DNA from 3 places in the Ruegeria sp. CI1 genome. Region 2 is predicted to be linked to each of the others. Evidence: riboswitches for the same ligand, from Rfam matches in the RefSeq annotation. Region 2 holds a riboswitch; each other region holds the start of a gene.
The links. A riboswitch is a leader RNA that binds a small molecule or an ion and turns the genes downstream of it on or off. The one in region 2 is predicted to bind cobalamin.
Positions count from the first base shown of each region.

Region 1 (3,271 bases), on a different contig from region 2:
ATGTGAACCTCGTCGATAATGTAAATCTTATACCGCGCGCTGGCAGCGCGGTAGCGGACGCTGTCGATGATCTCGCGAATGTCGCCAACACCGGTCCGGCTTGCTGCATCCATCTCCATCACGTCTACATGACGGCCTTCCATGATCGCAACGCAATGCTCGCACTGACCGCAAGGTTCAGTTGTCGGCTTTCCGTTTCCATCCGGCCCGATGCAGTTCATGCCCTTGGCGATGATCCGTGCGGTAGTGGTTTTACCCGTCCCGCGAATGCCGGTCATGATAAAAGCCTGCGCAATCCGGTCTGCTTCAAAGGCGTTTCTTAGTGTCCGCACCATCGAATCCTGGCCGACCAGATCGGCAAAGGTTTCGGGGCGATATTTTCGGGCAAGAACCTGATAGGGTGCGGGTGCGGTGTCGGTCATGTCTGCTCTGCCGGATTCGTCTTAAAACCGCAGCGTAGTGTGCCGCGATGCCCGCGTCCACAGCAGCAGGTCCGATTTTGGTTTGGATTGCTTGCAAGCCGGGGTAAAACACTCAGGCATCCATTGGAGAATGCAGATTTCAGCGTGTTGGTTGTGTGGGAGCTAATCGTGTCACAACTGGTGATATTTGGGCTGCAGGTGGGCGGAGGCACATTGGCTATCTGCCAGATGCCGGGTCGGAGCGGAGACTATCCTTCTGACCTCGACACCATTGCCGACTGGAAACCGGGCCTAGTGATTTCGATGACGACAGAGGTCGAAATGATCCAAGACGGCGCGCGCAGTTTCGGCTTGGATATTCAGGCGCGCGCCTGCCGATGGGTCCATTTGCCGATCGAAGATTTTGGTATTCCGCCCAGTCATGTCCAGGCGAAATGGGCCGAGACCAGTGCGTCTGCGCGGCAGGCACTTGCTGGCGGTGGTCGGATTTTGATCCACTGTCGTGGCGGTTGCGGAAGATCGGGAATGGCTGCGCTGAGGTTGATGGTCGAATGTGGTGAAAGACCTTCGGATGCGCTGAAACGGCTACGCGCCATTCGCCCCTGCGCCGTCGAAACCGAACCCCAAATGGATTGGGCGCTGAAAGGGCAGATGGTGGCAGACCGGCCCTGAGGCCGGACTGAGGGTTATGTTTTTGCGTTGGCGGTCTTTCAAAGTGGCGCGTGGCAGGCGGTTTCTGCCGCCTGATTGCCCTGCGGAACTGCTTCGAGGAACGCGCAGGGCATCTGCTTGATCCAACCCGAGGGAAAAACGGTCCGAGAAGAGTTCAATAGAGCGTCTTCAATCTGGTTCAGGCGTTCGCTATCCGCCTCGTCATTCACACCGCAGAATACTCGAATGCGAGAATGATCGGCGCGGAATCTGGCATCGCACCCAGTGGCACAATGTTCAAGTGCGCAGCTTCCGTCGATCTCGAAGTCATCTGCAGTCAATGGCTTTGCCGCAGATATCGCCTGTGCCAGTTTTTTACCCATTTGCGCCAATGCCGGGCAGGGTTTACCGGTTTTCTGGCACACTGTTGCCGTGAACAGGTGCTTGTCGGATTTCCAAATCATGTCGCGCCCTCCGCGCTGGTGACGAGGACAACGGACGGGAAGGACAGCAATCAGCTATCGGACCCTGTCCCGGACACCCCGCCCGAGTTCGAGTTTCAGTTCCGATGGCAGGTCTCCTGACTTGCGGGTCGCTGCTTTGCCGACCTTCCCGGCCCTTGGACCAGTGGCATTTCGGCTTCGCTCGCCGCCTACAGTTGCGGGGGCAGTCGCGGAATTGGTTCTGGAAGAACCGTACCGTGTTCCCTTTTCATTCCGACCGTGAACGCGGCCGGAAACCATCGCCTAATCGCTAGCGGGCGCACAATTCTGGGTCAAGACGAATCCTGCGGTTCAAGCACCTTTGTCGCGCCGGGCGGGTTTACTGAATTTGTTTAGACGTCGACATCTTGCTCAAGCGGCAAGGCACGTTTCTTAGGGTCTCCGAAGATCGCCTTGCCCGGGCCAACTGCCACCCGCCCTGGAGCAGTATGAACACAGTATCTGCCGCGAATTCTGGCTCGGCCACTCCAAGTCGCCTTGCGTGATGTGCGACTTCGGTTATCCAACCCTCGTACAAGTGATAGGCATGGTTGCGGAATATATTGTTGTCCGGCCCTTCGAACAAAGTAGCGGAAATCGGGCAGGTATCCCACTGACCTGATTTGTCGAAAAGTTTCGCTATCTTGTTGCAAAGAGTTGTGGCCCCGGACTGGAAATCTTCCGCAGGCTCAAATGACGCGGCAATAAGACCAAGCATCGCATCGGACGCCCAAGTAGCGGCCGCAAGCGCCAGATCGGCCTTTCCATTCGGGAAATGGTGATACAGCGATCCTTTGGGTGCGTCAGCCACGGAAAGAACTTCGTTCAGCCCGACCCCGTGATAGCCCGACCTCTGGAAAAGGTCGGCCGCAGCCCGAATCAGGCGCTCTTTTGTTGGCAAAGGACGTTCAGTCATTTGCGTGGATTATTGACAGCACTGGACCAATTGGTCCAGAGATCAGGACTAGACCGACCGGTCTAGGGGGCGCGGAGTTAAATATGCAGGACCAGGTGTCAGCTGAAGACCTTCTTATTCACTCGGGCGACTACCAACTGTCTGCCCGCCTCTTTCATGCGAAAGAAAAGCCAGAAGTTACGGTCGTGCTCAATGGGGCGACCGGTGTTCCGAGGGACTACTACAGACATTTCGCATCGTGGCTGGCCTTAGAACGCGGAATTGCTTGTCTGACGTACGATTACCGGGATTTCGGCCACTCTTTGACCGGCAACCTAAAGAAATCCAAGTCATCCATGACCGATTGGGCATTGGTCGACATGCCCGCGGCTCGGACGGAAATGCGTCGTCGGTTCCCAAATTCAAAGCTTTGGGTCATCGGGCATTCGATTGGCGGGATGCTCGGTCCTTTGCAGCCTGGCATCGAAGAAATCGACAGAATGATCTGTGTCTGTTCAGGGCTGGTACAACATCGCGATCACCCTTGGCCTTATCAAGCGCTCGCCAGAATGTTTTGGTTCGGGCATGTTCCGCTGCTGGTTAAGAGTTTGGGGTATTTGCCTGGGCGTCTTGTTGGGTTCGGAGCAGATCTACCTGCTCCGGTCTATTGGCAATGGCGAAAATGGTGCACATCCGCAAAAAGCTATCTGCCGGATGCCGGAACGACCTTACCGAAACCCGACTGGGAAAGAAGTGGCGCATCTGTGGATATGATTGCGTTTTCGGACGATCAGGTGATCCCGCCCAAATGCGTTTGGCGA
Region 1 covers NZ_JBQFQP010000009.1:150,831-154,101, forward strand. Annotated here, with positions in the region: gene ACR0LZ_RS12570 (DNA polymerase III subunit gamma/tau) at 1-422, opposite strand, end outside; gene ACR0LZ_RS12575 (protein-tyrosine phosphatase family protein) at 591-1,094, shown strand; gene ACR0LZ_RS12580 (hypothetical protein) at 1,133-1,537, opposite strand; cobalamin riboswitch at 1,627-1,832, opposite strand; gene ACR0LZ_RS12585 (TetR/AcrR family transcriptional regulator) at 1,896-2,471, opposite strand; gene ACR0LZ_RS12590 (alpha/beta hydrolase family protein) at 2,555-3,271, shown strand, end outside.
Region 1: another riboswitch for cobalamin. It lies ahead of ACR0LZ_RS12580 (hypothetical protein); the one in region 2 lies ahead of ACR0LZ_RS17860 (DUF1636 family protein).

Region 2 (3,271 bases):
GCTGAGATAGGCGCGGTAAAACGTGACAAGGATGCGGGGCTTGCCATCTTCGAAGGCGGTCTCTGCCGCGATTACCCCCTGGTCCGGGCACCACGCGCCGCATTCGGGCAGCGCTTTGGACCCCATCACCGGTCCGGCATACAATCCCGTCGCCAGCGCCATCTGTGCCAGCGCGGCCTGGGCCGCCACCTCGCCGCCGGTATCACACAGATGCGCAAGGCGGCGCAGGGTCGAGACCGGCAGGGTGGAATAGTCGTCCAGCCGGGTATCCTCACGCCCGTCCGCTGGCAGAACAGCCAGCGCCAGCCCTTTCGATTGCGCCAGCGCATGAACCTGCTGCAGCCCGTAAGACCAGTACGGCACGCCGCCTATAAGCCGGATCAGGATGCCCTTGGCCCCCTCCAGCGTCTGTTCGACATAGGTATCGACCGACAGCGGATGCTTCAGCGCCGACAGATTTGCCAGCCGCAATGACGGCATCCGCCCCTCGGCTCCGCCGCCGCGATGCCAGCCCGCCGCGAACGCGCCAAGGTCGCTGTCGGAAAAGGACAGCACCACCAGATCGCCCGGGCTCTGGCCCAGATCGGTCGGTGTTTCGGTCTCTTCCAGACCGTGGCTTTCGCGAAAGACGACATGCATTGGCGTCTCGGTCCCTTATTCGGCGGCCTCGGCCACACCTTCGAGAATACCGCGAATTGCGGCTTCGTTGATGTCGTCATGCTCGGCAATCACCACCAGGCGCGAGCGGCGCTCTTCGCCCGGTTTCCAAGCCCGGTCGTATTGGTGGCGAACACGCGCGCCCACAGCCTGCACCAGCAGACGCATCGGTTTGTCGGATACGGCGGCGTACCCTTTGACGCGCAGGATGTTCAATTCGTTTGCCAGACGTTCGATCCGGGCCATCAGGTCGGCGGGATCGGATTGCTCGGGCAACTCGATCACGACGCTTTCGAAATCATCGTGTTCATGATCGTCCGCCCCGTCGTGGTGCGATGGGCGGGCATCCATGTCATCCTCGGCAGCGGCCTCCAGCCCCAGGATAACGCGCACGTCCACGGCCCCTTCGGCGACCTCGACCACCGGCAGCGGGCGCGGGGCCTCGGCAGCGATGATTTCCCTGGCCTTCGCAACGCCGTCGGGTCCGGCCAGGTCGGGCTTGGTCAGCAGGATGATATCGGCGCAGGAAATCTGGTCTTCGAACACCTCTGACAGCGGCGTTTCGTGGTCGATGGACTCGTCCGCCATGCGCTGGGCGTCCACCGCTTCGACGTTCGGCGCGAAGCGACCAGCGGCCACCGCCTCGGCATCGGCCAGCGCAATCACACCGTCCACGGTGATCTTCGACCGGATGTCGGGCCAGTCGAACGCCTTGAGCAACGGTTTCGGCAGCGCCAGACCCGAGGTTTCGATCAGGATGTGATCGGGGCGCGGCTCCAGCGCCATCAGCGCCTCGATGGTGGGGATGAAATCGTCGGCCACGGTGCAGCAGATACAGCCATTGGCAAGCTCCATGATGTTTTCCGCCGGGCAATCCGGAATGGCGCAACTTTTCAGGATCTCGCCATCGACGCCCACATCGCCGAATTCGTTGACCACCACGGCCAACCGCTTGCCCTGTGGGTTCTGCATCAGGTGGCGGATCAGCGTGGTCTTGCCCGAGCCCAGAAAGCCGGTAATCACGGTGACGGGAAGTTTTTCAAGGGTGCTCATGGCTCAGGCTCCAATCGGGGGAATGCGGGCGGCGCAGTTCTTGCGGAAATGTTCGGGGCGGTCGCGCCACTTTACCAGCCCGTCCTCGGTGGCCAGATACTTGGTCGCGCCTTCGACGATGATCGAGACATCGTCTGTTTCGCTCAGGTTCTCATAGACGAAGGTCCAGCGTGACGGCCCGCCACGCAGAACGATCGAACAGCCCTGATCGCAGTTCGACAGACACTCGACCGGTTTCAGCAGAACGCCATCGGGCAGTTCGACCTCGGTCAGCGCCTTGTGCAACAGCGCGCCCGGGCGCTGGGTGTCATCCTCGATGGGCAGACCCCGGCGGCAGGTGGTGCAGACCAGCAGTTCGACTGGTGCAGGCTCGGTCACGTCTCTCATCCCCCCATTCAGGTTTCGGGGAACGGGGTTTCATGCGGGCCACGGCCCGACACCGGAACACCCCGTCCGGTCTGGTCTTCGGGCGCTGGCAGGTCTCCCGGCTTACGGATGTCAGGGCTTGTCCCTGTCGGGTGTCCCGCCTTCCCGGCCTGTCGGCCAGTGGCATTTGGGCACCCTCTCCGGTCACGGTCGCGGGGGCGGCTGCGTTTGACGGTGAACCGCTGACGCATTCCCTTTTCATCTGCTCGCGCAGACACCAACAGCGCGGACATGCGGCAAGGGCAGGGGACTTGTCAAGCGCGGCGTCAGGCTTGTGAACCGTCAGGGTGAAAAAGCGACCCGCCATCGTTAACCAGCGGCATCGCCAGCCAACCTGTCCCGCAGCCATGCCTCGAAAAGGCGTGCTGAACCGGAAACCGATGTCGCCGCGTCGGATCGGATCAGGTAATGCGACTGCCCAAAGGGAATCGGTGGCCCGGCAATTTGCAGCGGTGCGCCCTGGGATATGGCATTGCGCGCAAAACGGCCGAGGATGGTGGCGTAACCCGCCCCTCCCATCACCAGTTGCAACGCCGCGACCGTGGTATCGACGGCGTGCCGGGTTGCCGATGGGTCGTGGTCAAGCCCATGCGCCTCAAGGTAGCGCGCCCAGTTGTCCTCGTAGCCGAGAATGTGGATCAACGGCCCGCTGTGCATCTGCCGGATGGTGGGAACGGGGTCACCGGCACGGCAGACCGGAACGATGGTTTCCTCGCTCAACTTCTCGGCCATGACGCCCGGCCAATCGCCATGTCCCAACCGGATCTCGATATCGACATCTGCAGGGGCGGCGCTGTCATTCCAGATATGCGACACCAGCCGCACAGGAATTTCCGGATATTGCGCGCTGAAATCAGGCAATTCCGCCGCGATCCAATAGGTGGCGGTCGAAATTGCTGCCCGTATTGTCAGGCTTTGGCGGGTGGCCGGGCCAAACAGGCTGTTGGTGCTGAGCGCGATATCCGACAGCGCCCGCCGCACGGTCAGCGCATAGGATTGGCCAAGTTCCGTCAATTCGATCCGACGCGCGGCGCGCAGAAACAGTTTTTCGCCCAAATCCTCTTCCAGCGAGCGGATATGCAGCGACACTGCCGTCTGGGTCAGCCCAAGTTCTTTCGCCGCCGTGGTAAAGTTC
Region 2 covers NZ_JBQFQP010000016.1:86,569-89,839, forward strand. Annotated here, with positions in the region: gene cobN (cobaltochelatase subunit CobN) at 1-639, opposite strand, end outside; gene cobW (cobalamin biosynthesis protein CobW) at 655-1,710, opposite strand; gene ACR0LZ_RS17860 (DUF1636 family protein) at 1,714-2,097, opposite strand; cobalamin riboswitch at 2,168-2,374, opposite strand; gene ACR0LZ_RS17865 (LysR family transcriptional regulator) at 2,446-3,271, opposite strand, start outside.

Region 3 (3,271 bases), on a different contig from region 2:
GGGCGGTGCACGGATGCTGTTGCGGGACCGTCGGCTTGAGATCGCCTGTCTTGAGGTGGCGCGCGGCGGCATCCTGCGCCGGGGGCTGCCGACCCGCGCGGCCTCGGCCGCGGTGGTGACGAATGTGGCCAACGATCATCTGGGCCAGTACGGCGTCAACACGGTGCCGGAACTGGCGCAGGCGAAGTTTGCCGTGCGCCGCGCCCTGAAGAAGGGCGGTGTTCTGGTCCTGAACGCGGATGATCCCTTTGTGCGGGACGAGGCGGAAACCACGCCGGGTGTGATCTGGTGGTTCTCGCTGGACCCGGAAAACGATCTGATCCGCCGCGCCCGCGAGCGGGGAGAGTGCTGTTCGTTCCTGCGTGGAGAAGAGATCGTGTTCTTCGATGGGCAGGCCGAGCAGGTCATTCAATCGGTTCGCGATGTGCCGCTGACCATGGGGGGTGCGGCGCGCTATAACATCCTGAACGCGATGGCGGCGCTGTGCCTTGCGCGTGCGATGGAGATCCCGGTTGAGGCCATTCGCGCCGGGCTGGCCGGGTTCAGGCCCGATGCCCGTGACAATCCGGGCCGGTGCAACGAGTTCGCCTTTAACGGCGCGCGGGTGTTTGTCGATTTTGCCCACAATCCACATTCGATTGCGGCCGTGTGCGAGGCGCTGGGCGGGCTGTCGGCAAAGCGGCGCTTCATCGTGCTGAGCCATGCGGGCGATCGGTCGGACCAGGATATCCGGGAGGTCACCAGAACGGCGCTGGGGTTTCAACCGGATGTGGTGGTCGCTGCCGAGTTGGAAGGGTATCTGCGGGGGCGTGAGCTGGGCGAGATTCCGGCACTGATCCGGCAGACCGCCACGGAATGCGGGCTGCGGGAGGATCAGGTTCTGCGCGCGGCCTCGCCGGTCGAGGCCAGCAGGATGATCCTGGATCGGGTCGAGCCCGGTGATCTGGCGCTGTTGCTGGTTCTGTCAGAGCGCGATGCGGTGCTGAACCTTTTGCAGAGCTAGCCCGGGCGCGCGCAGAATTTTCTTGCCGCACCGTAAGGATTGCACTAAGCGCGCGGTACCGGTCCCGAAAGGGCTAAGAGGGAATCCGAGGTGCCGCGCGGCATCAACCGGAACTGCCCCCGCAACTGTAGGCGGCGAGCGCTGTCCGTTCGTGTCACTGGGCCTTTCAGGTCTGGGAAGACAGGACAGGCGACGACCCGTCAGTCAGGAGACCTGCCGGTAAAAACCGAAACACACCGGACGGGGTTGTCCGGGGAGGTTGCCAAAGGATCCTGCCGGGGGCCGTGCGCCGCCCTGCACCGACAGAAGGCGAAATGCGACTGTCGCTTTGGTCAATGCCCTTTCACCCGTTCTCCGGTCATTGACATATGGAGATCGATCATCATGGTTTTGCGTACCGGCCTTGTGGGCCTTTCCCTGTCTCTGTCGGCGGCAAGTGTGGCCGCCAGCGAAGATTTTCCGCTGACCATCGAAAACTGCGGCCATTCGGTGACGTTCGAGGCGCCAGTGGCGTCGGCGGTCACGGTCGGTCAGGCCGCGACCGAGGTGCTTTATGCGCTGGGGCTGGGCGAGCAGGTTCTGGGAACCTCGGTCTGGTTCAACGAGGTTCTGCCTGAATTTGCCGAGGTGAACGCCAAGGTGGAGCGTCTGGCCGACAACGACCCCAGCTTTGAAAGCGTGGTTGCCAGGCGGCCCGGTCTGGTGGCGGCGCAATATGAATGGCATGTCGGCCCCGAAGGCATCGTTGCCACGCGAGAACAGTTTCACGAACTGGGCATTCCGACCTATGTGATGCCTGCCGATTGCGTCGGCAAGGACAACTCGGTCGGCAGTGACGGGACGCGGATCGAGATGTTCTCGACCGATACGCTGTATCAGGGGATCGAGGAACTGGCCGCTGTCTTTGGGGCGTCCGAGAAGGGTGCGGAACTGGTGGCGGACTACAGGGCGCGCGAGGCCGCAGCCATTGCCAGGGCGAAGGCGGTGGAACTTGACGACGTGTCCGCCGTGTTCTGGTTCTCGTCCCCGGAGATGGAAAGCGATCCGTTCGTGGCCGGGCAGAAAGGCGCGCCGGGATATATGATGAACGCGCTGGGCATCCGCAACGTCATCGAAACGGATGAGGAATGGCCGACGGTGGGCTGGGAAACCATTGCCAAGGCCAATCCGACTGTCATCGTGATCGCCAAGATGGACCGTCGCCGCTTTGCCGCCGATGACTATGAGAAAAAGCTGGAGTTTCTGCGCAACGACCCGGTGGCCAGCCGGATGGATGCGGTCAGGAACGACCGCATCGTCATCATGGACGCGCAGGCCATGGACGCCACCATACGCGCAATTCCGGCGCTGGAGGATCTGGCCGAGGAGTTGAGCAGCGGCGGTAACAGCCAGTGAGCGAGATCGCCGCAATCGCCCGGCACGTACTGGGGGCCGTGTGCCTTGCCGTGCCGGTGCTGGTTGCGGCGGTTCTGGCGGGCGCGATGATCGGGGAAACCGCGCTTGCGCCCGAGCTCGTGTTTTCAGTGCTGGCCAACAAGCTGGCCGGGGCGGGTCTGGCCGTCGATCCGATCGATCAGGGGATCGTGTGGAGTTACCGGTTGCCACGGGCGCTGGTCGCCGCGGCCTGCGGCGCGGGACTGGCCGTGGCGGGTGTGGTGCTGCAGGCGCTGCTGCGCAACGCGCTGGCCGATCCGTATATTCTGGGCATCTCTGCCGGGGCCTCGACCGGGGCGGTGGCGGTGACCATCGCCGGATTGGGCGGCGGCGCGTTGTCGCTGTCCTTTGGCGCGTTCAACGGTGCGCTGCTGGCTTTTGGGTTCGTTGCCATCCTGGCCCGTGCGGCGGGTGCGGGTGGCGGACGGGCGGCAACGGCGCAGATCGTTCTGGCGGGGATTGCGGGATCGCAGCTGTTCAACGCGATGACGGCCTTCATCATCGCCAAATCCGCAAATGCCGATCAGGCGCGCGGAATCATGTTCTGGCTGATGGGCAACCTGAGCGGGGTGCGCTGGCCGGATGTGTATCTTGCGATACCTGTGGCTTTTGCCGGCTGGCTGATCTGCCGTTTTCACGCCCGCGCGCTGGATGCCTTTACCTTTGGTTCGGATTCCGCGGCGTCACTGGGCATACCCGTCCGGCGGGTTCAGGCGGTGCTGATCCTTGCCACCGCGCTGACGACGGCGGTCATGGTATCGATCGTGGGGTCCATCGGCTTTGTCGGGCTGGTGATCCCGCATGCCGCGCGATTTCTGGTGGGGCCGGGGCATC
Region 3 covers NZ_JBQFQP010000002.1:220,942-224,212, forward strand. Annotated here, with positions in the region: gene ACR0LZ_RS03025 (Mur ligase family protein) at 1-1,003, shown strand, start outside; cobalamin riboswitch at 1,046-1,238, shown strand; gene ACR0LZ_RS03030 (ABC transporter substrate-binding protein) at 1,388-2,398, shown strand; gene ACR0LZ_RS03035 (FecCD family ABC transporter permease) at 2,395-3,271, shown strand, end outside.
Region 3: another riboswitch for cobalamin. It lies ahead of ACR0LZ_RS03030 (ABC transporter substrate-binding protein); the one in region 2 lies ahead of ACR0LZ_RS17860 (DUF1636 family protein).